One region of the Paenibacillus sp. FSL R5-0912 genome, then DNA from elsewhere that is predicted to be linked to it. Evidence: riboswitches for the same ligand, from Rfam matches in the RefSeq annotation. Region 1 holds a riboswitch; each other region holds the start of a gene.
What was found. A riboswitch is a leader RNA that binds a small molecule or an ion and turns the genes downstream of it on or off. The one in region 1 is predicted to bind cyclic di-AMP.
Positions count from the first base shown of each region.

Region 2: linked by a shared signal. The riboswitch ahead of R50912_RS02765 (hypothetical protein) and the one ahead of R50912_RS00485 (C40 family peptidase) in region 1 are both predicted to bind cyclic di-AMP.
Region 3: linked by a shared signal. The riboswitch ahead of R50912_RS17750 (APC family permease) and the one ahead of R50912_RS00485 (C40 family peptidase) in region 1 are both predicted to bind cyclic di-AMP.
Region 4: linked by a shared signal. The riboswitch ahead of R50912_RS08580 (NfeD family membrane protein) and the one ahead of R50912_RS00485 (C40 family peptidase) in region 1 are both predicted to bind cyclic di-AMP.

Region 1 covers NZ_CP009282.1:100,295-106,358, reverse strand. Annotated here, with positions in the region: gene R50912_RS00500 (M1 family metallopeptidase) at 1-1,969, shown strand, start outside; gene R50912_RS00495 (hypothetical protein) at 2,014-2,811, shown strand; cyclic di-AMP (ydaO/yuaA leader) riboswitch at 3,028-3,166, shown strand; gene R50912_RS00490 (C40 family peptidase) at 3,224-3,652, shown strand; cyclic di-AMP (ydaO/yuaA leader) riboswitch at 4,040-4,183, shown strand; gene R50912_RS00485 (C40 family peptidase) at 4,189-4,680, shown strand; gene R50912_RS00480 (GNAT family N-acetyltransferase) at 4,929-5,414, shown strand; gene R50912_RS00475 (c-type cytochrome) at 5,541-5,897, shown strand; gene R50912_RS00470 (4a-hydroxytetrahydrobiopterin dehydratase) at 6,003-6,064, opposite strand, start outside.
Region 2 covers NZ_CP009282.1:630,870-636,933, forward strand. Annotated here, with positions in the region: gene R50912_RS02745 (tetratricopeptide repeat protein) at 1-185, shown strand, start outside; gene R50912_RS02750 (hypothetical protein) at 509-1,372, shown strand; gene R50912_RS02755 (hypothetical protein) at 1,630-1,827, shown strand; gene R50912_RS02760 (hypothetical protein) at 2,345-2,533, shown strand; gene R50912_RS02765 (hypothetical protein) at 3,036-3,479, opposite strand; cyclic di-AMP (ydaO/yuaA leader) riboswitch at 3,656-3,823, opposite strand; gene R50912_RS02770 (glutaredoxin family protein) at 4,523-4,765, opposite strand; gene ytxJ (bacillithiol system redox-active protein YtxJ) at 4,762-5,088, opposite strand; gene R50912_RS02780 (SDR family NAD(P)-dependent oxidoreductase) at 5,322-6,044, shown strand.
Region 3 covers NZ_CP009282.1:4,231,264-4,237,327, reverse strand. Annotated here, with positions in the region: gene R50912_RS17765 (ATP-binding protein) at 1-1,815, shown strand, start outside; gene R50912_RS17760 (DsbA family protein) at 1,909-2,664, shown strand; gene R50912_RS17755 (disulfide oxidoreductase) at 2,661-3,095, shown strand; cyclic di-AMP (ydaO/yuaA leader) riboswitch at 3,322-3,481, shown strand; gene R50912_RS17750 (APC family permease) at 3,610-5,427, shown strand; gene R50912_RS17745 (iron-hydroxamate ABC transporter substrate-binding protein) at 5,626-6,064, shown strand, end outside.
Region 4 covers NZ_CP009282.1:2,034,890-2,040,953, reverse strand. Annotated here, with positions in the region: gene R50912_RS08590 (MATE family efflux transporter) at 1-752, opposite strand, end outside; gene R50912_RS08585 (flotillin family protein) at 932-2,353, opposite strand; gene R50912_RS08580 (NfeD family membrane protein) at 2,376-2,921, opposite strand; cyclic di-AMP (ydaO/yuaA leader) riboswitch at 3,079-3,267, opposite strand; gene R50912_RS08575 (methyl-accepting chemotaxis protein) at 3,526-4,641, opposite strand; gene R50912_RS08570 (FIST signal transduction protein) at 4,659-5,690, opposite strand; gene R50912_RS34870 (hypothetical protein) at 5,865-6,002, shown strand; gene R50912_RS08565 (hypothetical protein) at 6,007-6,064, shown strand, end outside.

The sequences.
Region 1 (6,064 bases):
TGTTCTCACCTTGCTTGGAGGCGGAATATGGTTTCTTTCAGGGCATAGCCCTGCCGTATGGACTGCCTCTGCCCCAAAAGAGGCCAAGTCCCCCGCCGTCCTGCCGCAGCAGCAAATTGTGCAGTCCACTCTTCCGGAGATCACTCCGCCTCCAGTGTCGGAGGTTTTAAGCCAGCGTGTGGTGGAATACCACATGGATGTTCAGCTGCTGGCCGATACGGGAACCTTAACAGCTTCCGAAACGGTGACCTGGATCCATCCGGGCAAAAACCCGGTCCAAGAGCTCTATTTCCACCTTTATCCCAATGCATTCGCTTCCGGCAATACAACCTTTATGAAGGAATCCGGAGGAACTCTCCGGGGCGACTCTATGCCTGCGGGCGGATACGGCAGCCTGACGCTGACGGATCTGCGGACCTCCGAGGGGATTTCGCTAATGCAGCGCACCCAGTATGTACAGCCTGACGACGGCAATGTGAATGACAAGACCCTGCTTAAGGTCCACCTGCCCCAGCCGGTAAACGGTGGTGAGAGCGTAACACTCAAACTCCAGTTTGAGGTCAAGCTGCCGAAAATATTCGCCCGTATGGGAACCGCCGGTAACTTCGTCATGGCCGGCCAATGGTTCCCCAAGCTCAGCGTCTACGAGCCTGCTGGCACAAGAGGAGCACAGGAGGAAGGCTGGAACCTGCATCAGTACCATGGCACATCTGAGTTCTACAGTGACTTCGGTATTTACAATGTAACCATCTCCGTCCCGTCTGATTACAAGGTTGCCGCCACCGGATTTCCGGTGAAGAACGCGCGGCTGGTACAGGACCGCAAAATCTATCAGTTCTACGCAGATGATGTTCATGACTTCGCCTGGGCGGCATCGCCGGATTTTGTGGTTGCCGAGAAGGCCTTCTCCGCGCCGCAGGTGCCCGGAGTAAAGATCAAGCTCTATCTGGACCCGCTGCATAAGGATCTTCAGGAGCGCTACTTCCAGGCCGCAGAGGCTGCCCTGACCGCCTTCAGCAAATGGTACGGCCCGTATCCATACTCCACCTTATCCATTGTAGTCCCGCCTGAATCTGGCAATGGGGCCGGGGGGATGGAATATCCGACGCTGATCACTGCCTTCGGTGCTGCCGAGGCATCGCCCGGCACCTCGCTTGAACGGACCGTGATCCATGAGATCGGTCACCAGTATTTCTATGGCATGGTCGCCAGCAATGAATTCGAGGAGGCGTGGCTGGATGAGAGCTTCACCTCATATGCCGAAGATCGGCTGATGGAGCAGGAATATGGCGTTGCCTCAAGCCTTCCGCTGCAGTCCAGTCTGGTCTCCTCCTCGCAGCCGCTCAATCTGGAGACGTGGAAATACACCGGAGATGATGCCTACACGCGCAATGTCTATATCCGGGGCAAGCTGGTGCTCCGTGACATCGAACGGTTAGCAGGAGCCAAGAGCATGGATGCCATTCTCGCTGCCTATACCCGTAAATACCGCTTCAAGCATCCCTCGACCGCTGACTTCCAGAAGATTGTGGAGAAAGTGACCAAGCAATCCTGGCAGACTTATTTTGACCAGTATGTCTACAGCGGCGGAGCCCCTGATTTTACAGTAGACGACATCAGGCTCACAGCTAAACGGGACGGCGGCAACGGAGCAGGCATTCAATATGATGCTGTAGTTGAGGTAAGCAACAAGGGCAGCCATTATGGGGATGTTCCTGTAAAATTTATTTTCTCGGACGGGTACTCGGTACAGCAATACTGGAACGGCGAAGGGAAGACAACATCGTTTGAATTATCGTATAAAGCACCTCTGGTCTCCGCCGAGATTGATCCGGGACATTCCATACTGCTGGAGAGCAAGCATCTTAATAATTTCAGAATGGCGGAGCTTGAGCACACTACTCTTTCCCGCTGGACGCTCAGTGCGACGACATTGCTTGAAACCCTGCTCGGAACTCTTGTCTGGTGAGGTGAAGGATTGTGAAAATTTCGATAACCCGCGGTTGGCACAGCATGAAAGAGCAATTTTATATCCTGATTCTGCTATTTATCTACCGGCTGTTCTGGGGCTACTTCATGTACAAATTCATTAAAAGCGCCGTCGTTCCGGTACTGCTGCGTTATCCGGATGCGAACGCCGGCGGCAGTAGCATAGGCAGGCTGCTGTATTATATTGAAGGGCAGACTGCATTGCACACGGACCCGGACGTCCAGCAATGGCTATGGCTGCTCCTGGCACTGACTGTGTTGCGGCTGCTGCTCTCCCCCTTTATCCGGGCGGGCCTGCTGCATGAGCTTCACCAGGAACGCGCCGGGGAGCGCGGACTGTTCTTTTTTCCCGGGATGAAGCGTTATGGTCTGCCTGTCCTGCTGTTCAGTCTCGTTGAATGGGCGCTGGTCCTTCTGCCGCTCTATTGGCTGCTGCCGAAGATGTACCGTCTGCTTCTGAACGGCATTCTCGATTATCCGCTGCTGCTGACGCTCGTGCCTTATGTGCTGGGCTGGCTCATCTACCTCTTCCTTATCCGCAAGCTGCTGCTGTATATGCAGTTTGGTTATACTGCAGGCACGGGCATGTTCCCTTCGCTGCTGATCTGTCTGAAAGTCCTTCTGCACTCCATCGGGATATCCGTCATTTTGGGCGCAGGAAGTCTGGTGATGCTGATCCTCTGCGGCGCTGCAGCGCTCTTCTTTCCGGGTCTCCCGGCCCTGCTCCTGCGCCAGGCTGCCCCTCTGCCATCCACTCTATTCAAAATGTGGGGCATAGCCGCGCAGTATCATCTCTGGTCCAGTAAATCATTCCCACAATAATCGGCCGCCAAAACGGCATACTAAAAGAGTCATCGCCCTCTGGTGAGGTGCATGACTCTTTTTTGTTTACAGCTGCGACAAGTGCATTTGCAAAACTGTAAATCCTTTGGTACAATGATGCCTGTACTACTAGTAACAAATTTGTAATCTTTCAAATGGAATTATGCAGCTATGTAACCGAAGCCATTAACCTTATGTCGATATGTCACTATTCTGGTGCACAAAACGCCGAATTCCCAGCACCGGGGAGTGGGGGAACCATATTTTGGGTGAATTGATCTCGCTTTAGAGGGGTCATAGGGGAACCTTCTACCGAATCCTTAAGCTAACCTCGCAGGCCTTGGAAGGAGTACATCTTTTGAGAAGTCAGAACTTTAAGAAGAAATGCACCGCAGCAGCGCTAGGTCTTGTGATGGTATTTACACTCGGAGCGGGCAGCGCTTTCGCAGATTCCAAAATGGATACTGTGATCTCAAAAACCATTGGAACGTCATATAAAACCGGGGGCACCAGCACCAGCGGCTTTGATTGTTCCGGATTCACCAAATACGTATTCAAGAGTATCGGCCTGACCTTGCCGCGCACCTCTAAGGCACAGTACAGCGTTGGAACAGCCGTATCCAAGAGTAATTTGCGTTCCGGTGATTTGGTATTCTTCAATACCCTGGGCAACGGAGTTTCCCATGTCGGTATTTATGTTGGCAATGGAAAATTCGCACAATCCTCCACTTCGCGTGGTGTAACCATCAGTTCGCTGAGTCAGGCATACTGGGCCAACCGCTACGTTGGCGCTAAAAGAGTAATGAGCACAACAGCCTACCAAGCTGTCGCTTACGATTGAACCCTTGAACATTTCCTCGAATATTTGTACCTCTAACATCTAAATGTAACTTATACGAGCCCGGTTTTGATTATTGCCGTAATCATTTCCGGGTTTTTCCTTTTCCTTATTCTACCTTTTACACTCATCTGCAGGCCCTGAAACACCTTTTTATCCCAAATCCAAAGAAAATTCATCAACAGCTCACCCGCTGCGTTAAATATGAGTCTTTCTATGCAGCTATAACTCTAAAAAACGCAAAAAAAATGCATTAATATGTTATAAGTGATTGCCAAGCGCCCTAGTCTTTGCTACAATTATCGCAGTGAGCTTTTAGTAACATTTTTGTAATTATTGAATCGCTTTTAACAAAGGTTTTGTCATGTATTGAATAACAGCTAATCCTAATCAACAGTCGTGCCGAGTTCCCTAAAGATTTAGGGAAACGGGGGAACCAACTTTGGGTGAATTGACCTCCTATTCTAAGAGGGGTCATAGGGGACCTTCAACCGAACCCTTAAGCTAACCTCGTAGGCATTTGGAAGGGGTATTTACTTTTGAAGAAGAAGCTAGCAGCCGCAGTACTAAGCTTTTCCATCATCTTCACCATTGGAGCAGGAAGCGCTTTCGCGGATTCCAAAATGGATAAAGTTATCGACAAAGCCATCGGGACCAAATACGTATCCGGCGGTGTATCCACGAACGGTTTTGATTGCTCCGGATTTACAATGTATGTTTTTGATAAGATCGGAATTAACCTGCCCCACCAATCCGGCTCCCAATATCAGATGGGCACTGCTATATCCCGTGATGAGATGAGACCGGGCGATCTTGTATTCTTCAATACAAGCGGCAAAGGCGTTTCCCATGTCGGTATTTATGTTGGTGACGGTGAGTTCGCACATGCTTCTTCCTCGCGTGGTGTAACCATCAGTTCGCTGAGTGACAGCTACTACGTCAACCGCTACGTTGGCGCCAAACGGATTATGAGTACAGATGCTTACAAGACTGTAGCTACTGATTCCGAAGACAATGACGATGTGCAATAATTTGTCCTAAATATAAGCGCTTTTCCAGGATTTTTGCCGAAATCTTGGAGGAGGGCTTATTTTTTTGTCTATAAAATTACTTACCCCGCTCTATATTTGTAAAACATCAATTCGGCCCTTTCCTAAAATATTTTTTGGCGTTTGTCAAGTTCCGGTCTATCTGCAAGGTTTTTGCGTCGAATCCTGCTCATTTTGTATATAATATTTATAGAATGAAGTAATGTTCCCTTGAAAGGTGGCCTCCGCTTATGATAAGTTCTCCGGTATCTTTTTATGTTGTTGCTATGGAGTCGCGGCATGGCGCTGAGATCTGTGAGTGGAACTATAGGCCCCCGTATAATATTTACGGCTGGATGCCCTGGGAGCAGATGCAGGCGCTCGGTGTTGAATTCGGTGATCCGCAGCTTCGCAGCGAACAATACGTTTCCATCGTGAACGGACAGGGAATCCTATGCGGCTTCGCCCAGCTGTTCCCTATGGAGGGTGTAGTCCGGCTCGGAATCGGCATGCGGCCCGATCTGTGCGGTCATGGCATGGGACATCTCTTCATGAAGGCCATCGTTCAGGCGGCTCTGTTGCGTTATCCGGAACGGGAGATCGATTTGGAGGTACTGACCTGGAATCAGCGGGCCATCCGTGCTTACCAGAAATGCGGATTTACCATAACGGATACTTATGAACGAAGAACTCCATCTGGCGATAAACCATTTTATTGTATGGTCTATGAGAAATAGCATTCCACTTCTGTATGTATGCAAATTTCCCAGGAGTTTCGTTCATTTTTTTGACACAAATACTATGATAACGCTTCACCATCCGGTATAATGAAGGAAGCAGCTTACATGAAGGGACGGATGCAGATGCAGAAATGGATCATGAGCGGTTTGTTTTTTGCCGCCTGTGCCTTTGCCGTGGTCTTAATGTTTACCCTGCCCGGCAAAGCCGAGGTGGCTGAAGAGAACAAGCCTACAATGCCTGAGGTTGTGCTGGACGCAGCCAGCGCGGAGGCCCTGGTAAAAGCCAACTGCATCACCTGCCACGGGGATCAGCTTCAGGGCGGTGTAGGGCCGAACCTGCAGCAGGAGGGCGCTCAGCATGACGCGGCGCAGATTTACAGCATTGTGACCAAGGGACGCGGGCAGATGCCTTCTTTCAAAGACAAACTAGCCCCTGAGGAAATTGCGAATGTCGCTTTATGGCTGGCCGAGAAGAAATAATAACATGCCCAAAGCAAAATGCCCGCTGCAAAAGATACCTGGTATCCTTGCACGGGCATTTTTATGGATCAGGCAGTACTGTCATTTCCATAAGGATCCTGTCCTCTAACGGTTTTTCTCAAAAGCCTCGTTAATTTCATTGGCCTGGCGGATATCCAGCTTCTGCA
Region 2 (6,064 bases), 530 kb from region 1:
AAAAATCTGAAGAACGGTTCAGAACTACTTTTCTTAATCACAAAGCTCAAGTATTAACTGCACTTGGTGATCAAACTAATGCACTAGCGATTTATCAAGAAGCGTTAAAATTCTGTACAAGTGATAAGTTTAGAAATTCAATTGAAACAGCTATAGGAAACTTATCTGGAACTCCAGAAAAATAATTAACTTCAACTTCTATGTAGATTGAACTTGAAAATATACAAAAAGGGAAAAGTGGTGTAAGGGGATTTTGGAACTGTAGGAGCGGAAGCGTCCGCCTTTGTCTGCGGATTTCCACCGCGAACAGCGGTACGAATAAAAGAAATCTGTAGATAACAGCGGCCGGAAGTCCAAACATTCTCTGGAGTCACGGCCCATCCCTAAATAGTGAAATCACAAGTTCAATCTATATAGTTGACTATTTTAACGAATTGACCAATTAGTGTTGAAATACAAAAAAATATATCGCAGTATGAGGGAATTATAGTTAAGGTCGGTGTATATAATGGAAATTAACCAAGAAATTGACTTGCATTCACCCTATGTCTATATAGACTGGAATGTAGTCAAGTATATAAAAAATCCGAGAGCAAACAAGCTAGCTTTAGATATGGAGTTCGGAGAGATTGTTCGTAAAATAAGTAAAAAAAAATATAGGCTCCCTTTTAGCCTCGCGCATATTAATGATAGAATAAACCGATTTAAACCTGAATATGAAATGGAAGTTCAAGGAGATTTGGAGTTTCTCGAGAAAATTACTGACGGTTGGGTGATTGGTTGGAGCGAAGAGTTAAGCCGCATAATACTTTCAAAGATATCACCAGTCAGATTATTTAAACAAGAAATACTTAAACAAGCAGATAACAATGAGAAGAACACTCTAAACCAATTACTCACTAATTTTTTTTCATCTGTAGATTCATACAAAAATCTACGTGATAGGGTAATGGAATTTGTTAAAGAAAGCACAGATCGGAATAATATGGAGTATAGTTACCTGCTTAAATATATGTCGCCTATTCTTGATTTATTAGATGTTTCTGATATAGAAAAATTGAAAGCAGGATGGAAGGATGCTGTTATTCAATGGTCTAAAATGAATTCAAAGGAACCGTTACCTATTGGATTGTTGCTCAGCAATGGCTACATGCTGCTAGACTTTCACCCTTTGTTTAAAGAAGGCATTACTGAAAAAAATACATTAGATAACATTCTTCGAGATGAGAATCATGCATTCTGGGGTATGGGTGCAGAATATTTTATTTCTGAAGATAAAAAAACATTGAAAAAAATTAAGTTCTTATATGATGCATTTGAAATTAAAACAAAGGTTTTATCTATGAGCCAATTCGTCGCAGTTTTTAGTTAGTGGATTGAAAATGAATTAAGATGTCTAACATATTGATTTAATGGTGTAAGATGCTTATTTTAAGCATAGAATAATGCCTTCTGAATAAATCTGATTTATACATGATAAAAACACGCCTTATCTGATTTCAAGTTGTCGATAGTCTGATTTGGGTATTAAAAAAGCATCCTTTTCGGCGTCTTTTTGTCCGATCTATAATGGCTGCTCACAGTCCAAAGATAAACAAAGTACTACTTACCTTTTGGGGAGTGTTTAGAATGGATAAAAAGAAACAGGAATTCGTGATGATGGTATTCTCGGGTCTGATGCTCATTATGCTAAGTCTGATAACCCCGTCTAACGGATCTGAAGTGCGTATATATTTTAAGGGATTCATGACAGGGGGCGGGATCATCGTATTGGCGCTGGCCGTCTCGATGTTCCTTAAGAATAAGGGATTTAAGAGCATGAAATAATTTGTGGATATAGGCAAGGCTGCTTGCTTTCGCTCAGGAGCTGATCTCGTCGCTGGGCGGAATCCTCAAGCTGAATGTAACGATTATGGTCTCCGGTCAGGCCGGAGCACTCAGCCAAGTGCCCGAACTGCTGGAGCAGGCAAGGCAGGCGATGCGGTACCGGAATCTATCCGAGGCGCATCAGGTCTCGTTTGTTTTTCTATGAAGCTTGTTTCCCAAAACTCCGTCATAGCCCGGTCTCCTTTAATTTCACTAAATAGTTATTACAGACATATTATATCCACGATAAAACTGATTTGCAATGTTATTGTTAATCCTCGTATCTAAACAGATAGACTTATGTGAAGCGGGGGATAGGATGTTATTAATTAGTTGCATGTAAGTGATTTAGCGAATCAACCGGATTGGGCTTATGAATAATGCTGTTCTATAGAGTGATCACAACCCCCCCAAACTGGTTAAAACCCCGCAGATAGTGTACCTTAGTAATATTAGTAATTAGGAGTGGTGATTTTTCGTGAAAAAAAGTAGACAAACCCCCGTGCTGGTCGCGGTCTCCATCCTGCTGATCATTATCAGCAGTCTGATCCCGTCGGACAAATCAACCTGGCTGGGAGCACTGCAGACCATCTTGCTGGGCGTCGGGCTGCTCGGATGCTGCATGGCTTTTTGGCGGTTCGCTAAGGGCGGCAAGGGCAAGCGCTGATTTCTGGAATGGAGCAGACAGCATAGGCAAGAACAGGGTATGGGTTGGTTAGTGAATTCAATACAAGTGTTAGTGTTTTAAGCGCTGGCACGAGAGCAAATAGAGAGCCGTGGCGGAAGCTGCGGCTTTTCGTTATTGTCAGGCAAATGTACATTGCCAAAGGCGTGCATGTGTATAAGTTGGGAGCTTCAGTGAGCGTAACCTGGAGCCTTAAGGGAATGAGAACTTATTAGCTTGCCGTCAGCGGAATTCTCCCATACGTAGTGCTACGCGGACTGAGAGGACCTTATTTTGTGAAAAAGCCTGCTTTTTTGCTCGTTGCGGACTCAGGAGCGCTTATATTGTTCGATGGAGCTCAAAATGAGGCGAAACGGGTTAGTTAAGGTCCTCTGAGTCCGCATGGATCGCTGAATGGCCTGACCGGACGAAATAACGGATCTACAGTCCGCATAGATCGCAGCAGCCTGCCTGAGTCTATTGGTGCAGGCCCCAGCAGCTTTCCCTATCCCGCCGACGGACGCGGGACAGCTGGCCGCGCAGCAGCCATATGTTCGCGAATCTCTCTGAGCTGCGCTTTCAGCTCAGGAACGCTTCGCTGCAGGATGAGGCTGATCTCGGGCAGCGGCAGCTGGATGCCGTACCATAAGGCGCTGGCAATCTGATCCTCCCAGGTGAGCAAGGCAGAAGAGCAGCGGCCGCGGTCTTGAGCAACCAGCGAGCATTGCCGGATGCATTCCCTGTAGGCGGCAAGGGAGAAGTCCGATTGGATGCTACCCTTTAGCCAAGGCTCAAAGAGTGCCGCGAATGTGGCAGTTGTGGCTTGATCGGCGCGGGTGCCCTTCTCCAGCAGAAGACAGCTAAGTGCATATACGGTTCCGCTGTATTGCTCAATATAGCCGGTGAATCCGGCAGCGGCAGCTGCCTTGGTCGATAATGGGTCTGGCATGTGGACACGTTCCTTCCTGAATGTGGGCGATTTTATTGTTTGGATATATAGCTGATTGGTTTGCCGAAATGCTGATCCGCCGGAATAAGTGCGCAAAAAACCGCAGACAGAGGAGGACCTCTGCTGCGGTTTTGTTACAGGCGTAAGAAGCCTGGGGCAAAATCGTGGCGGATCAAGATCTCTCTCTTTACGCTTACGGGGTTAGCTGTCGGATTCGGACGGTGAGAGTCGCCCTACCTTTTGAGACTGCGCAATTGAAGTCTCCTTCGGATTCACCCCAAGTAGGCCTGCGGCCTGATGGTTCCCCCGTTTTCCGCTTGGCGGAAATTCAGCGTGCATTCACATTATCGCTGTTAACTTTCAACACGAATCATACCCTTTTAGGATTGTCTTTGTAAAAATGGAAAAGAGTGCTTCTGCGCCGGATTTGCAATAAATTGCTGCTTCGCAAGGAATATTGGAGACTAAAACCATATATGTGGCCGGTTATCATCCGTTTATCTCGCTCAATCGCCGTTTTTTATTTTTGGGAGGCAGTGGCAGGGGAACTCCGGAAATATTAATGCGTTAGACGGAAATACCGTCGATAATGGATTTTTGAAAAATGGTGTATTAGTGAGTAATCGGGAGATAACGGGAGATAAATGTTATTGTATGCGTTACCCGTCAGGCAAATAGATTCGTGATTGTGTTATTAGGGTAATTATGGCGGTTTACAAATTGTCCCTGAATTAGAGTCTGATTTTACGAAAATGCTTCCGTTCTAGCCCTGCAAACGATACATCCCGGAGGGCCTAATTCCCGCTTTCCGAATGCTTGACTTGGACCATACTCCAGGGATTATCATTTGATTCTGTAAGGGCAGACTGTCAATAAAGAGGCGCTGGATCTGCTGGAACCGTCATCGGTGGATGCCTTCGCCCGGCGGTGTGGAAACGGAGTGAAGCTATGACGGAGTTTTTTCCCGGCAGAATAATTTTGAACCCTAAAAAGGTGCCGGCCCTGCTGGGAGGGCGGCACCTTTTTGCATACGGGTAAGCTTATTAATGACCAGCTGCTTCAATAAGCTCCTGAAGCTCAGGAAGATTGAAGCCCTTGACAGCCCGGTCTCCGGATACGGTGACTGGAACACCCATGAAGCCCAGCTTCTCGACTTCTTCCTGATAGACAGTACTGGTCATCACATCTCTGACTTCGAAGGGAATGCCTTTGCTCTCAAGCAGCTGCTTCACCTGATTGCAGTCGCTGCAGCCGGATGTGGAATAGATGATTACGTTCTGGCTCATTGCTCCACAGCTTCCTTGATGGCGCCACGGGTGATTTTCCAGTGGGAAGTGTTCCAGCGGACCTCACCATCCTCCAGCAGGAAAATCTGCGGCGATTCATGCTTAATCCCGAAATCCTCGGCAATCTGATTGGAAACCGGACGGTCTTCGATAACATGTACAATGGCGGCAGGCGTGTCGGAATTCTGTGTATAGGCCTGGAACTCCTCATTTGCTTTGGCGCTGATCGGGCAGGTGGTGCTGTGCTTGAAGAGCAATTTTTTGCCGGGTTGCCCTACGTATTGTTGCAGTTCATCCAGTGTATGGATTTGTTGAATAGACATCAGAGGATCACCTTTCTGGAATAGAATTTTGAAAGCATCTTGTCAACAATTGTGTTGTTAACAACTATTATTCTTGATTGTAACATAGTTCAAAATTAAAGCAAAAGAATGTTCAGCAGGCTTATCCCCCCCTCCCTTGGGGGATGTTGTTAAAGGCTAAATGCCATGCTAATGTGTGAGAGATGCAGTAACGCTCTGCGCATAAATAAGCAGGTATGAGGGGTGTGCAATTCATGAAAAGGGTCGCTTTTGTTACCGGTGCTGACCGCGGGCTCGGGTTTTACATGGTACGCTTTCTTCTGGAGAATAAGTACACAGTTTTTGCTGGCCAGTATTTAGCAGAATCGGAGGCTTTGGGAGTTTTGCAAGCGCAATACCAGGACATGCTGATGCTGGTCCCTCTTGATATCGGCAGCGCAGAGAGTGTGAAGGAAGCAGCACGGAGTATTGCCGGCAGTACGGGCCATATCGATATTATTATCAACAATGCCGGTATTATCCACCGCGCAGACAAAGCAACAATACTCGTGGATATGGATGATGAGGCCATGGCGCAGCTCTATAATGTGAACACACTCGGTGCGCTCAGAGTGAGCAATGCGCTCATGGGATTGCTGCTGCAGAGCAAACAGCGTCTGATTATTAACATCTCCTCAGAGGCCGGCAGTATCAGCCGGAATAAAAGGATTAATATGTACGGCTATTGCATGTCGAAGGCGGCGCTGAATATGCAGTCCTCGCTGATGCACAACCATCTGCGTATGCTGGGCGGACAGGTCATGGTCTTCCATCCCGGGTGGCTGCAGTCTTGCATATACGGAGAGAAGGATTTGAAAGCGGTGACAACTCCGGAGGAGTCGGCCTATAAGATCATGAATATTGTTCAGGAGCATAAGAAGTATCTGGGCGAGGAACCGGTTTACATCGATCTGGACGGCAATCACTGGCCCTGGTAACAGCAGCGCAATATATGAAA
Region 3 (6,064 bases), 3.6 Mb from region 1:
CGTGGCCGCAAGGGGAATCTCTATATTCTGCTTATCTCTGTAGTGCTGGGCACAGGGATGTGGAGTATGCATTTTATCGGAATGCGGGCGATGGATTTGGGAGTTCCGGTATCGTATGATCTGTTGCTGCTTGTGTTCTCGCTGATCATTCCTGTGGCTGCTTCTTATATGCTGTTCGTAATGCTCGGCAACCCCCATACCCGCAGCCGTGTCTATCTGGGTCTTGGCGGTATGCTGTTCAGCAGCGGAATCCTGATCATGCATTTCAGCGGCATTCTGGCGATGAAGCTATCGGCAACGTATGAACAAGGGTTCTCTTCCATTATTTTGTCTATCCTATTCGCCCTGGTTGTCCCTGTCATTACTGCATCCTACGACCCGAAATGGCTGGAGAATGCCTACAATATGCTTAGTGTCAAAAAACTGCTGCTCGTGTTAACCCTGACCGGAGTGTTCACAGGAATACATTATTCTGCAATGGCCGGTGCATCCTTCACAATAGTAGACTCATTCTTGTATACAGGTCGCGCTCCGCTCTTGGATGAATCACTGCTGGGCATCATTCTGGGCGGTTCCTTCTTATTCATTGTGATGATTGTGCTTGGCCTGCTCTATAGGGACCGGCAGCATGTACTCCGCTTTGCAGCGTTTAATGAGCAGCGTTATATGGCCTTGTTCGAGCATAGCCCGGATATGGTGCTATGTATTGATCCGGCCCTTAAGAAGATCATCAGTGCTAATCCTTCCCTGCGGTATACCACGGGATACGGAAGAGAAGAACTGGGGGAATTCAAGAACATCCTGTACAGTGCCAGGGATGAAGCCGCAGTCAAGGAAGCTGTGCGCAATGCCTCCCAAGGGAAGTCCTCCAAGCTGGAGCTGAAGGTAATCACCAGGGACGGCCAGCAGATGATCTGCAGCGTAACGGTGTTTCCATTGCTTCACAATAAGCAACAGCTGGTCTATATCGTTGCCGAGGATGTCACTGCCCTGATGCAGTACCAGCATGAACTGATTCAAGCCCGGGACGCGGCAGAGAGTGCAGCCAGGATGAAAAGCGAATTTATGGCGACAATGAGCCATGAAATCCGTACGCCATTGAACGGAATTATCGGCATCAATCAGCTGCTGGCCGAAGAGATCAGCAAGCCCGAGCATCTGGAGCTGCTGAAGCTGCAGAGTACCAGCAGCCAGGCGTTGCTCCATGTAATGAGTGATGTTCTCGATATTTCCCGCCTGGAAGCAGAGGGTCTCGTGTTGAACCAGGAGCCGTTTCAGCTGAATGTGCTGCTGCAGGAGTGTATGGATCTGTTCGAAGTGATCACCAGAGACAAGCAACTGTCGTTTGTGCTGTCTGTAGAAGAGGGGCTTCCCGGCAAGTTCGTAGGAGACATTGCAAGGATCCGTCAGATCCTGGTTAACTTAATCGGCAATGCGGTGAAATTCACTCCTTCGGGAGCGGTTACAGTTACTGTTGAGTCCTGCGGCCTGGAGGGAGCGTCTGAGACGCTGCAATTCAAAGTGCATGATACGGGCATTGGCATTCCGCCGGATAAGCTGCAGCTGCTGTTCCAATCCTTTTCCCAGGTGGATGCTTCCCACACGCGTAAATATCCGGGTACCGGTCTGGGATTGGCCATTTGCAAGAAGCTGGTGGAGCTTATGCAGGGAGAAATATGGGCGGAACCGGCGCCGGGCGGCGGGACCCAGTTCTTTTTCAGAATTGTGCTACAGTCGCTGGATTTATCGCCGGAGCTGATTTACAACCAAGAAAATGAAGACAGCGGAGTGCCTGCGACTACCAAAGCCGTATAATGTAGAGTTTGCCAAGGAGAGAACTTTAATTATATAATTTTAAAGTAACTTATCTTTTATCACGAAAGTCCTATGGACAGAAAGGAACTCTCTTTGAGCAAACCGAAAAAGAACAATGTCGCGCTTCCCCAGATGAGCAAGCAGGAGAAACGCCGGGCAGAGCAGGAGCAGCAGAAGCAGAAAACGAGAATCCTGATCGTGAGTACAGTGGCGTTAGTCGTTATTATTTTTGTGGGATTATTCATGCTGGCCTCGAAGGACGGCTCAACCACAGGATCTGCTGCGGCTCCCGTTGACTTCAATTACAGTGAAATGGCACGGCTGGGCAAAGAAGATGCTCCAGTCAAAATCGTTGAATTCGGCGATTACAAATGTCCGGCTTGCGCCCAGTTCACCGGGGTGATTAAACCGCAAATCGTTCAGGAGTATGTCAATCAGGATAAAGCAGCCTTTTACTTCGTCAACCTGGCCTTTATTGGTACAGATTCGAGAACAGCTTCACTAGCGGCACTGTCCGTATATCATCAGAATGAAGAGGCTTTCTGGAAATTCTTCGATGCCATCTATGCTAACCAGGGTGAAGAAAAGGTGGAGTGGGCAACACCGGACTTCCTGGTAAGTCTGGCACAGCAATTAGAACTGCCCATTGACTTCGACCTGCTGCGTAAGGATATTGAAGACAAGACCTATGAAAGCGAACTGGAGAGAGATATCCAGGTTGGCACAGACACCGGTGTAACCAACACGCCATCACTGTTTGTGAATGGAGTCAAGGTGAATGAACCTTTTAATATGGAGGAAATTGATGCTCAAATCAAGGTAGCTGCGGAAGCTGTGGCTGCACAATGAATAAATTCTCTGCATTCTGCCGCCGGAATTGTCTCTACTTGGCCTGGTTCGTCTCGGTTGTTGCTGTAGCAGGCAGTCTGTATCTCAGTGAAGTGCTGAAATATGAGCCCTGCAAGCTATGCTGGTTTCAGCGGATATTTATGTACCCGCAGCTTATTTTGCTCGGAATCGCCACTTACCGGGGGGATAAGCGCATTATCCCTTATGTGCTGCCCTTAAGTTTGATTGGCGGAAGCATTTCGATCTATCATTACGCAGAGCAGAAAATTCCGGCACTTAGCAAGGTGCTTCCATGTACAATCGGTGTCCCGTGCAACACGGATTATCTGAATTATTTCGGATTCATCACCATCCCGCTGCTGGCACTCATTGCGTTCGCATTAATCACAATTCTGCTATGGACAGGGCGTAAAGAGGATGCAGGTGAGTAAGAAGCCGTCAGGCAGAATGAAGAGTAACTATTTCCCTTAAATTGAGTGTAAATTATTAAGCAGAAATGCTGTAAAATCACGCGATAAAGTGATAATGAAAGAGAATGAAAGATCAAGACATACCGGATCATGGATTTGGTTGTTTTGGTTGTTTTTCATTCTTTTTTCATTTGTTTCAACGCTTTACGGAAGAGTCATTGTAGATTAATATTAGTCCTTGTGAGAAGTTGAATATGCGCTGAATTTTCCGGAAGGAAAAACGGGGGAACCAAACTTGGCCGAGTGCCAACGGGGTGAATCGGAAGCGGGTCAGCAGACTCGAAAACCGTAGGGCTACCACAGCCCGAATCCGCCAGCTAACCTCGTAAGCAATAGTGGGATAATGACCATGCACTCAAGGCATGCGGATCATTTCCGTATGCCTATTTCTGTGCCTGCATTTATGAAATCCACTTATGAAAACAGCGCGCGGTACTGCCGTTTCAACTTAACAAAGAGAGGAAATGTTACTACAATGGTAAGCAAGGTAAAACGACTATTGATCGGGCGTCCGATGAAGTCGAACGAACTCGATCATGAAAAGTTATCCAAGGTGAAAGCACTGGCTGTCCTGTCTTCTGATGCGCTCTCGTCTGTAGCCTACGGAACAGAACAAATCTTAATTGTACTCGTGGCCGCAGGCTTCACAGCTATCTGGTACTCATTGCCAATTGCATTAGCCGTATTGGGCCTGCTGGTCATCTTAATCCTGTCTTATCGGCAGACCATTTTTGCTTATCCGCAGGGCGGAGGCGCCTATATTGTCGCCAAAACTAATCTCGGGGTTCATACCGGCTTGCTTGCCGGAGGCTCTTTGCTGGTGGATTATATTTTAACGGTGGCGGTAAGCGCCTCGGCGGGAACGGATGCGATCACATCAGCGTTCCCGGGTCTTCATAATCATAGTGTACTTATAGCGGTTACTGTCATTCTGCTCTTAACGATTGTCAATCTGCGGGGGGTTACTGAATCAGCTTCATTCATAGCCATTCCGGTATATCTGTTCGTCGTCTCCATCTTTGTGCTGATTATCGCGGGAGTCTTCAAGTATGCAACCGGCGGTGCTCATGCCCAGGTTCCTGAGATCGGCTCGGCGGTATCGAATGTCAGTATGTTCCTTCTGCTTAAGGCCTTCAGCTCCGGCTGTTCGGCACTGACCGGGGTAGAAGCTGTATCTAATGCGATCCCTAACTTCAAAGCACCGGCTGAGAAAAATGCGGCTAAAACACTGGTGCTTATGGGTCTGATTCTCGGGGCTATGTTCACGGGGATTACGCTTTTGGCTTATTGGTACGGTATCATGCCGAACGAGAAAGCAACGGTTGTGTCGCAGATTACCGAGTCTACCTTTGGCCGCGGCGGTTTGTACTTCTTCATCCAAGGCATCACCGCAGTAATCTTGTTCCTGGCGGCGAATACAGCGTATTCGGCATTCCCGCTGCTGGCATTCATGTTCGCCAAAGACAAATATTTACCCCACGCCTTCATGGTACGCGGAGACCGGCTGGGATTCTCCAACGGCATTATTTTCCTCGGCGTAATGTCGGCTGTGCTTGTAGCCGCTTTTCACGGTAATACCGAAGGGTTGATTCCATTATACGCCGTTGGGGTATTCATTCCGTTTACCCTTTCACAGCTTGGCATGATGGTCCAGTGGTACAGAACCAAGCCTAAGGGCTGGCAGAGCAAATTCGCAGTGAATACAGTAGGCATGCTCACAACCTTGACCATTACGCTCATCTTCATTATTACTAAATTCTCGAGTGTATGGATGGCCTTCATCTTCCTGCCGCTTGTAATCATCGTGTTCCACCGGATTCACCGCCATTATATGAATATTGCCGATCAGCTGCGCATTTGTCCGGCTACGGATAAACCTTGCATTAAAGGAAGCACAGTGGTTGTACCTGTTGCCGGTGTCACCCGCGCGGTACTGCATTCAATCAGCTATGCGAAGTCATTGACTGAGAATGTGGTGGCTGTATATGTCGGATTCGATGAAGAAGAGATTCACAAAATGGAACAGAAGTGGGAAGAGTGGAACCCTGGGGTTCGCCTGATTGTACTCCGCTCGCGTTACCGCAGCATCATCCGCCCGCTGGTGAAATTCATCGATACGGTGGAGTGGAAAACCGCTTCAACAGACCATATTACTGTACTCATTCCGCAATTTGTTACGAAGCATTGGTGGCAGGCGATTCTGCATAATCAGACCAGCTTGTTCATCCGCTCTTATCTGATGAATCAGAAGGATATCGTTATAGCAACTGTGCCGTATCATTTGCACAAATAGACATACCCTTTATATGTATAACGGTTGTTTCCGCAGGTTGCGGGAGCAGCCGTTTTTTGTTATGCGCAGTGTGAGTGTACATGGAACCAGATAATTTAGTTGACAGAGAGAATGAGAATCAATATCATCAGTTTATGTGAGGCGAAGGCCACAATCACCTTTGACCAATAATGAATGTATATACAGGAGGGGTATTATATGTTTTCGTTCAACCTGCAAAGATCAACAAGCATGAAGCTGGCTATGGCCGGACTCATGACCACGACGTTGTTACTATCCGCATGCGGGAATAACAATGCAGTCAATAACGGAGGAGCGGCAACTACGGCACCTGCAACAACTGCAGAAGCTACAACTGCACCGGAAGAAACGACAGCCCCAGCGGTAGACCAAACAGTAACGGATGCCATGGGACATAAAGTCACTATCCCTGCGAACCCGCAGCGTGTGCTTGCTTCTTATCTGGAAGACTATCTGGTCGCACTCGGCGTGACTCCGGTTGCCCAATGGTCCGTGACAAACGGCACTCAGGATTACCTCGCAGCTGAGCTTAAGGATGTTCCAACCATCAGCTATGACCTTCCACTCGAAGCCGTAACTAGTTTTGCACCGGACTTCCACATCGTACAATCGGAAG
Region 4 (6,064 bases), 1.9 Mb from region 1:
ATTCTGCGCAGCATGGAGAGCGGAACATGGAACAGGTCGCGGACCCGCACACGCAGTACCGTGTCAATCTTGAACAGGTACACCAGGGCAAAGATCATGCCCGCATACCGCGCGATGTTGACCGCCAGTGTCATCCCCAGCACACCCATATGCAGCAGGTTAATGAAGACTACGTTCAGGAGTACGTATAACAGATTCATGATCAGCGACAGCATCAGCGAAGCCCGCGTCCTGCCGACGCCACGCAGCGCACCGCACACAGCCTGAACCACCGCGATCCCCAGATAAGAAATACTGCTGCCGATCATGTAGATCCGGGCATTATCCAGCACATCGGCGGAAGCTGTTCCGAACAGCAGGTTCAGTATCGGCGTGTGGAAGCCCATAAGCAGAATTCCGATTCCCACGGCGATCAGCGATACCGAGGTGACCGAACCCGCCGTAGCCTGGGATACCATCCGGTCGTTGCCGCTGCCTTTGTACTGCGCAACGACCACTGTCCCGCCGGTAGCAATGGCAACGAACACGTTGATCAGGAAAATATTCAGTGAATCTACCATATTCACCGCACTGACCGCCGCCATGCCGGATGAGCTGATCATCGCAGTGTTTACCAGATTTAGCCCGATGATGAAAGCCTGGTCAATCAGGATCGGAATAAATAAAGCTATAATTTGCCGGTAATCCATCCCTTCCCCGGAAAGATACTTCTCCAGCCATTTTTTGGCCGGCAGTCGAGCCTGAAGCTGCATAAACATATCACATTCTTTTCTGTAGAATAATTGCGGGCAGACTGTACATTCCTTCCAGTTTACTACAAATCTAACTTCACGTCTGTAACCAGTGAGAGAAACCCGGAATACAAAAAAGCAATAAATCCGCAATTCTCCATTAACGAAAGAACGGCGGCTTTATTGCTGCTGTATATGAATTACTGCTCTTTATCCCGGCCAAGCAGTCCGCTGAGCGCTTCGGTCACATTCATACCGGTAAGCGTCTGGGTCAACTCAGGAACCTGGGCCATTATTTTGGCAATATCGCCGGTAATTTTGTTCACGCCTGAGGTAGCTCCATCCTGGGAAATCACTGTAATCTTATCCACCTTGGCGAGCGGGGAAGCAATTTTCTCAGCCAGCTCCGGCAGTATTTTCAGGAATTCCACGGTAAGCGCAGCTTGTGTGAACTGTTTGTACGCTTCGGCTTTCTTCTCCAGGGCTCCCGCTTCCGCCGCTCCGGCCAGCTGGACAATCTCCGCATTCGCTCTCCCTTTCGCCAGCTCAGCTTCTGCCGTGGCCAGTCCGCGCTTGGTGGTTGTCGCTGCCTCGGCTTCCGCCTCAAGAATCTGCCGCTGCTTGGCGGCTTCGGCTCTCATGATCGTAGCCTGGTTCTCCGCCTGGGCAGGCTTGATCACCGTTGCCTCCAGCTCCCGCTGTCTCAGCTCGACTTCGATTTCCCTGACTGTCCGGTTGGCCTCCGCTTCCATCTGCGTGATTTTGACCTGTTCGGTAACGAGCGATTGCTTAATTTTGTTCTGCTGCAATTCATACGCAAGATCCGCCTGAGCCTTCTTCACTTCTGTCTCCAGCTTGAAATCCGCCTGCTTAATGTTCAGTTCCTTCTCGTACAGGGACTCCTTCGCGCGGGCGGCGGTTCCCGCTTCAATGGTGGCCTGATGTGCATTGGCTTTGGCAATGGAGGATTCCTTCTCCGCCTCGGCCTGCTTGATCTGAATATCGCGTTCCGCTTCCGCCTTGGCAATGCTGGCATCGCGGCGGATGCGCTCAATTTCCGGAACCCCCATATTGTCGATGTACCCTTTGTCATCCGTAATTTTTTTGATGGTGAAGCTGACGACCTCAAGCCCCATCTTGTCGAGGTCCTCCGAGCAGGTCTCCCTCATCTTGCTGTTGATTTCATCAGGCGTCTTGAGGATGGATTCCACCGTCAATTGCCCGATTAAGCCGCGCAGGTGGCCCTCCACCGAATGCAGGATAATTGTCTCGCGGTCTTCTTCGGGCCGGTCGATGAACTGCTCACTGGCCGTCAGAATAGCGGTGGGATCGCTTTTGATTTTTATCTGGGCGACCGCCTCCAGGTTGAGCTTGATGCCCTGCCGGGAGAACATCGCCTGCGCTGGAATGACATCGAAGCTCATCAGCATCATCGAGATGGTCTTATTGTTCTGGAAGCCCGGGATGACGAACGTCCCGCCGCCCTGCACCACTCTTTTACCGCCGAGACCGTATACAATCATCGCCTGATTGGGCGGGACTTTTTTATAAGCGGTCACGATACTGAACAAAGCCAGCAGAATAACAACAACAATGCCCGAGATTAAATAAAGAATAACCATTTGGTCCGACACTCCCCGTCATTTATAATTCTCCGAATTCCCTCTCGAAGAGGGTTACTTCCGCCATTCCCTTATCCACCTTCAAAATAATCACCCTGTCGCCCTTCACGAGCTGCTGGCCGATTGCTGCCCGCACTCCAATGGAGCGCATCGTTCCGTGCAGCACATATTTCATTTCCCCGGCTGCCCCATCCGCTGCAGGTACACTGACGTATCCAAGCTGCCCTGCCTGCTCATAATCCAATTCATTCATGCTGCTGTCATACCGGGTCATCACCCGGGCCAGCACTGCATACATCAGACACCCTGTCAGCAAGGCTATCATGGTGCAGATCAGCACTACTGCAAGCACGCTCATTCCGCTGAAGCGGCTAAGCATATAACCAGCGCCGCCCCAGACTGTGACAAACACCATCAGCGGGAGTATAGGCACAAAGCCCGGCCCCCCGGCGTCACCGCCCCCCGCATGCAGATGACCCGCCAGGCCATGCCCATGAAGTCCGCCGCTGAGGAGCAGGAGCAGTCCGACCCAGAAGCACACGATAAATGTAGTTAAGATAACGATCACCTCCTTAGGCAGTTCTGATCACAATATAAATAAACTTTTCCCGTTGTTATATGAATTATCCGTCTTAATTCAGACCGTCTCCCCCTGCTGCCTGCACAGCAAAAAGACCACAGCAGCAGCAGGGCTCTCCGTGGTCGGTTAATCGATCATGGCGCTCATCCTCTCTCTTCGAGGCTTACGGGGTTAGCTGACGGATTCGGGCAGCGAGATTGCCCTACCTTGCCGGAGCACCGTTATACAGCATGCAGCAAGGATTCACCCCAGGTGTGCGGCCGCTATCTGAGCCTAAGCCGTAATCACCGTTGGTTCCCCCGTTCCCATTACTGGAATTCAGCCATTTGAGAACAGTTAAATTTCATTCGGTTGTTGATTTGAATCTTACGCCTGCAGCCATTTAATGTAAAACGCTGCGGTTGACAAAAGAAGCCAAAAATGCCGTTCCTGCACGAATGAAGGCGTATACTTTGCTTTCGCTCTTAAGCGGCCGATGATTTACTCCTTTTTGCTCCGTTTCTCTGGAGCAGTGCTGTTACATAGCAAAGAGGCTGACCACCTGCATTCCCTCTGCCGGGTGTAGTCTTTTTTATCGGATACTCGCTTCTGCTTATACGCCAGTCTTCTGTGCTTCATCCAGCTGCTGCAGCTGCTCTATCTGATGCAAATGATTAAGCAGCTGCTGATAGTGGTCGGCTTTTTGCTGGACGGTAAGCACCATCTTCTGGAACTGCCCTGCATCCTGTCCCGATTTCTCCAGAATACGCAGCAGATCGCCATTGATCTGCTCCACATCCTCCATGCTGCTCTCCTGCGATTCCTGAATCTTCTCCAGATGCTGGAATACCTCTTCCTCCGCTTCCACGATCTCGTTCATGTATACCGTGGACTGGCTGATCTTCGCATTCGTCTCTGTCATCGCCGTTGTCCCGTCACCGGACTTGCTGTGAAGCTGCTCCATCACCTGGGTCATCCCCGAAAGGGAGCCCATGATCTCCTTCACATGACTGCGCGTGCTGTCGGCCAGCTTGCGGATTTCTGTGGCAACCACCGAGAAGCCCCGTCCGTGCTCTCCGGCCCGCGCCGCCTCGATCGCTGCATTCAGCGACAACAGATTCGTCTGCTCAGCAATATCCGTAATGATCTTTGCCAGCTGCTCGATGCTCCGGAAATGCCCCCGCAGGTCCTCATTCAAGCTGACAAATTCAGTAAATACCGCCGAAGCCTTCTGCATTTCCGCCGAGATCTGGATATTGGCCTCTTTGGCGAATTCAATTTTATTGGAGGAAAAAGAGAGGCTGCCATACATTTCATTGATGAGATCTTCGGTCTGTCCGCTGTTGGTCTTCAGATGCTCCAGAAGCTGCTGGGTCCCGCCGATCTGGCTGATCAGCTCACCGCTGCCCGCCCGTAAAGCCGCAAACTCCTCTACCAGCTGGGCCTCTTCCTTAAGAATCTCGTCAGTTTCGCGGCGGATCTGTCCGGCCAGGGTATAGGCGTGCATCCCATAGGATTCAGTGGCTGAAGCGTCGTTAGCGGCAGCTGTCCTGCCAGTATTCTCTGGAGGCTCAGTAGCATTAGCCGCTGCTCCAGCTGTCTTTAGCGTCCCGGCTGATTGTCCGGAGCTGTCCGTTTTTTCAAGAACGGCTAATGTATTATGACTTTGAACAGCTCCGGCAGAGATGCTTTTGCCCCATGAAGTGCGTAATCTGGTTATCCACTGCATAATCAATCTACTCTCCCTTATTCAACCAGCAGCAGAATCATGGTCTGGTTGGCATGCTTTTTATAATATTGCTCTCCGTAGCTGATGAAACCTGTAGTGTTGCCGCAGAATCCGAGCATAGTCCTGTCAAAATCCGCCCACAGACCGTCCCGGATGAAGAGCTGGTCCCGCAGCGTACAGTTAATGTTAAGCACAAAGGAAGGCTTGTACGGGCTCCCGCCCAGCGTCTCCCCCAGCACAGCAAGCGGATCTGCTGCACTCAGCACCTCTACATAAGTACTAGACATAACCTGGCTGTAAAATGTGACAGAGCCATCCGGATTAATGGTCATCGGTGAGGCGATGATCAGATCGTCTTCGTATCTTTTGCCCAGCGGGCTGCTCAGGAAATGCTCTGCCAGCTCCGACTCCGGGACACCAAGCACGCGCGCGTATTCTTCCGCAGCAGGACGTCCGTTGAAGGAATACACCGTTCTGCCGAACACATCGGCTTCTGTCACCAGCAGCGTTGTCCCGGTGGGAACATAAATATTTTCTTTAACCAGTGCAGTACGACCCGGCATATTGAAGAAAATCCCCAGGTTCTGCACCCGGCGGCTTCCTATGTAAATATAAGTCTCTCCATGCTCATCATCCGCTGCACTACCCCCAATAATCTTGAACTCCGGGGCAATGAAAAATAGCGAGGAGAGGATCGTCTCCTCCATCGCGCCTGTACCGTCACATAGCAGCAGCAGAAAGGCATTAGAGTTGCCTTGTACTTTGTGATATGAGGCACTTAGCACATTGCCGCTAAGCACGGGCGGATGCAGGATCTCCACAATATCGGCTATCCCTGATTCGTATTCGAACCCAGTGACTACGCCGCTGCGGTAGCCCTGCGGGGTATATTCGCCTTTGGTTGAGCACAATACCGCCCGGGAGGGTGCATGCCGGGACAATTCGCTGACTGCCGCAGCGGAAGCGAACAGCACCAAGCCTCTGCTGCTATCCAGTTGTTCCAGATGCCGCTTGGCTTCGCCCAATGTGTTAAAAGATAAAGCTTTCATTATGTATATCAACCTTCCTCCGCGGGAGTTCCCCCTGCAAACGTTACTGAAAAATTAAGCTTTAATTTTCAATACTTCTTATGGTAAAACCAGAACCGGGCCTACTGTCTGTGAATAATGTCGCAATCCCCTCGCCAAAGCCTTATTTCCGGCGCAAAAATACGGCTGTCACGGGTGACTAAGGTTGAGCGGCTTACAGAAAGGCTGTATCATGAACATACTGTAGATGCGATGGATGCGATGGATGCGATGGATACGATGGATGCGATGCTCAGAGCCGGGCATCACATTAATAACAGAAAGGAAGTGTGAGGCCATGACTTATTCACAGCGTTCCAGTCACCCTGCTGCCGCATCGGACTACACCTATCTGG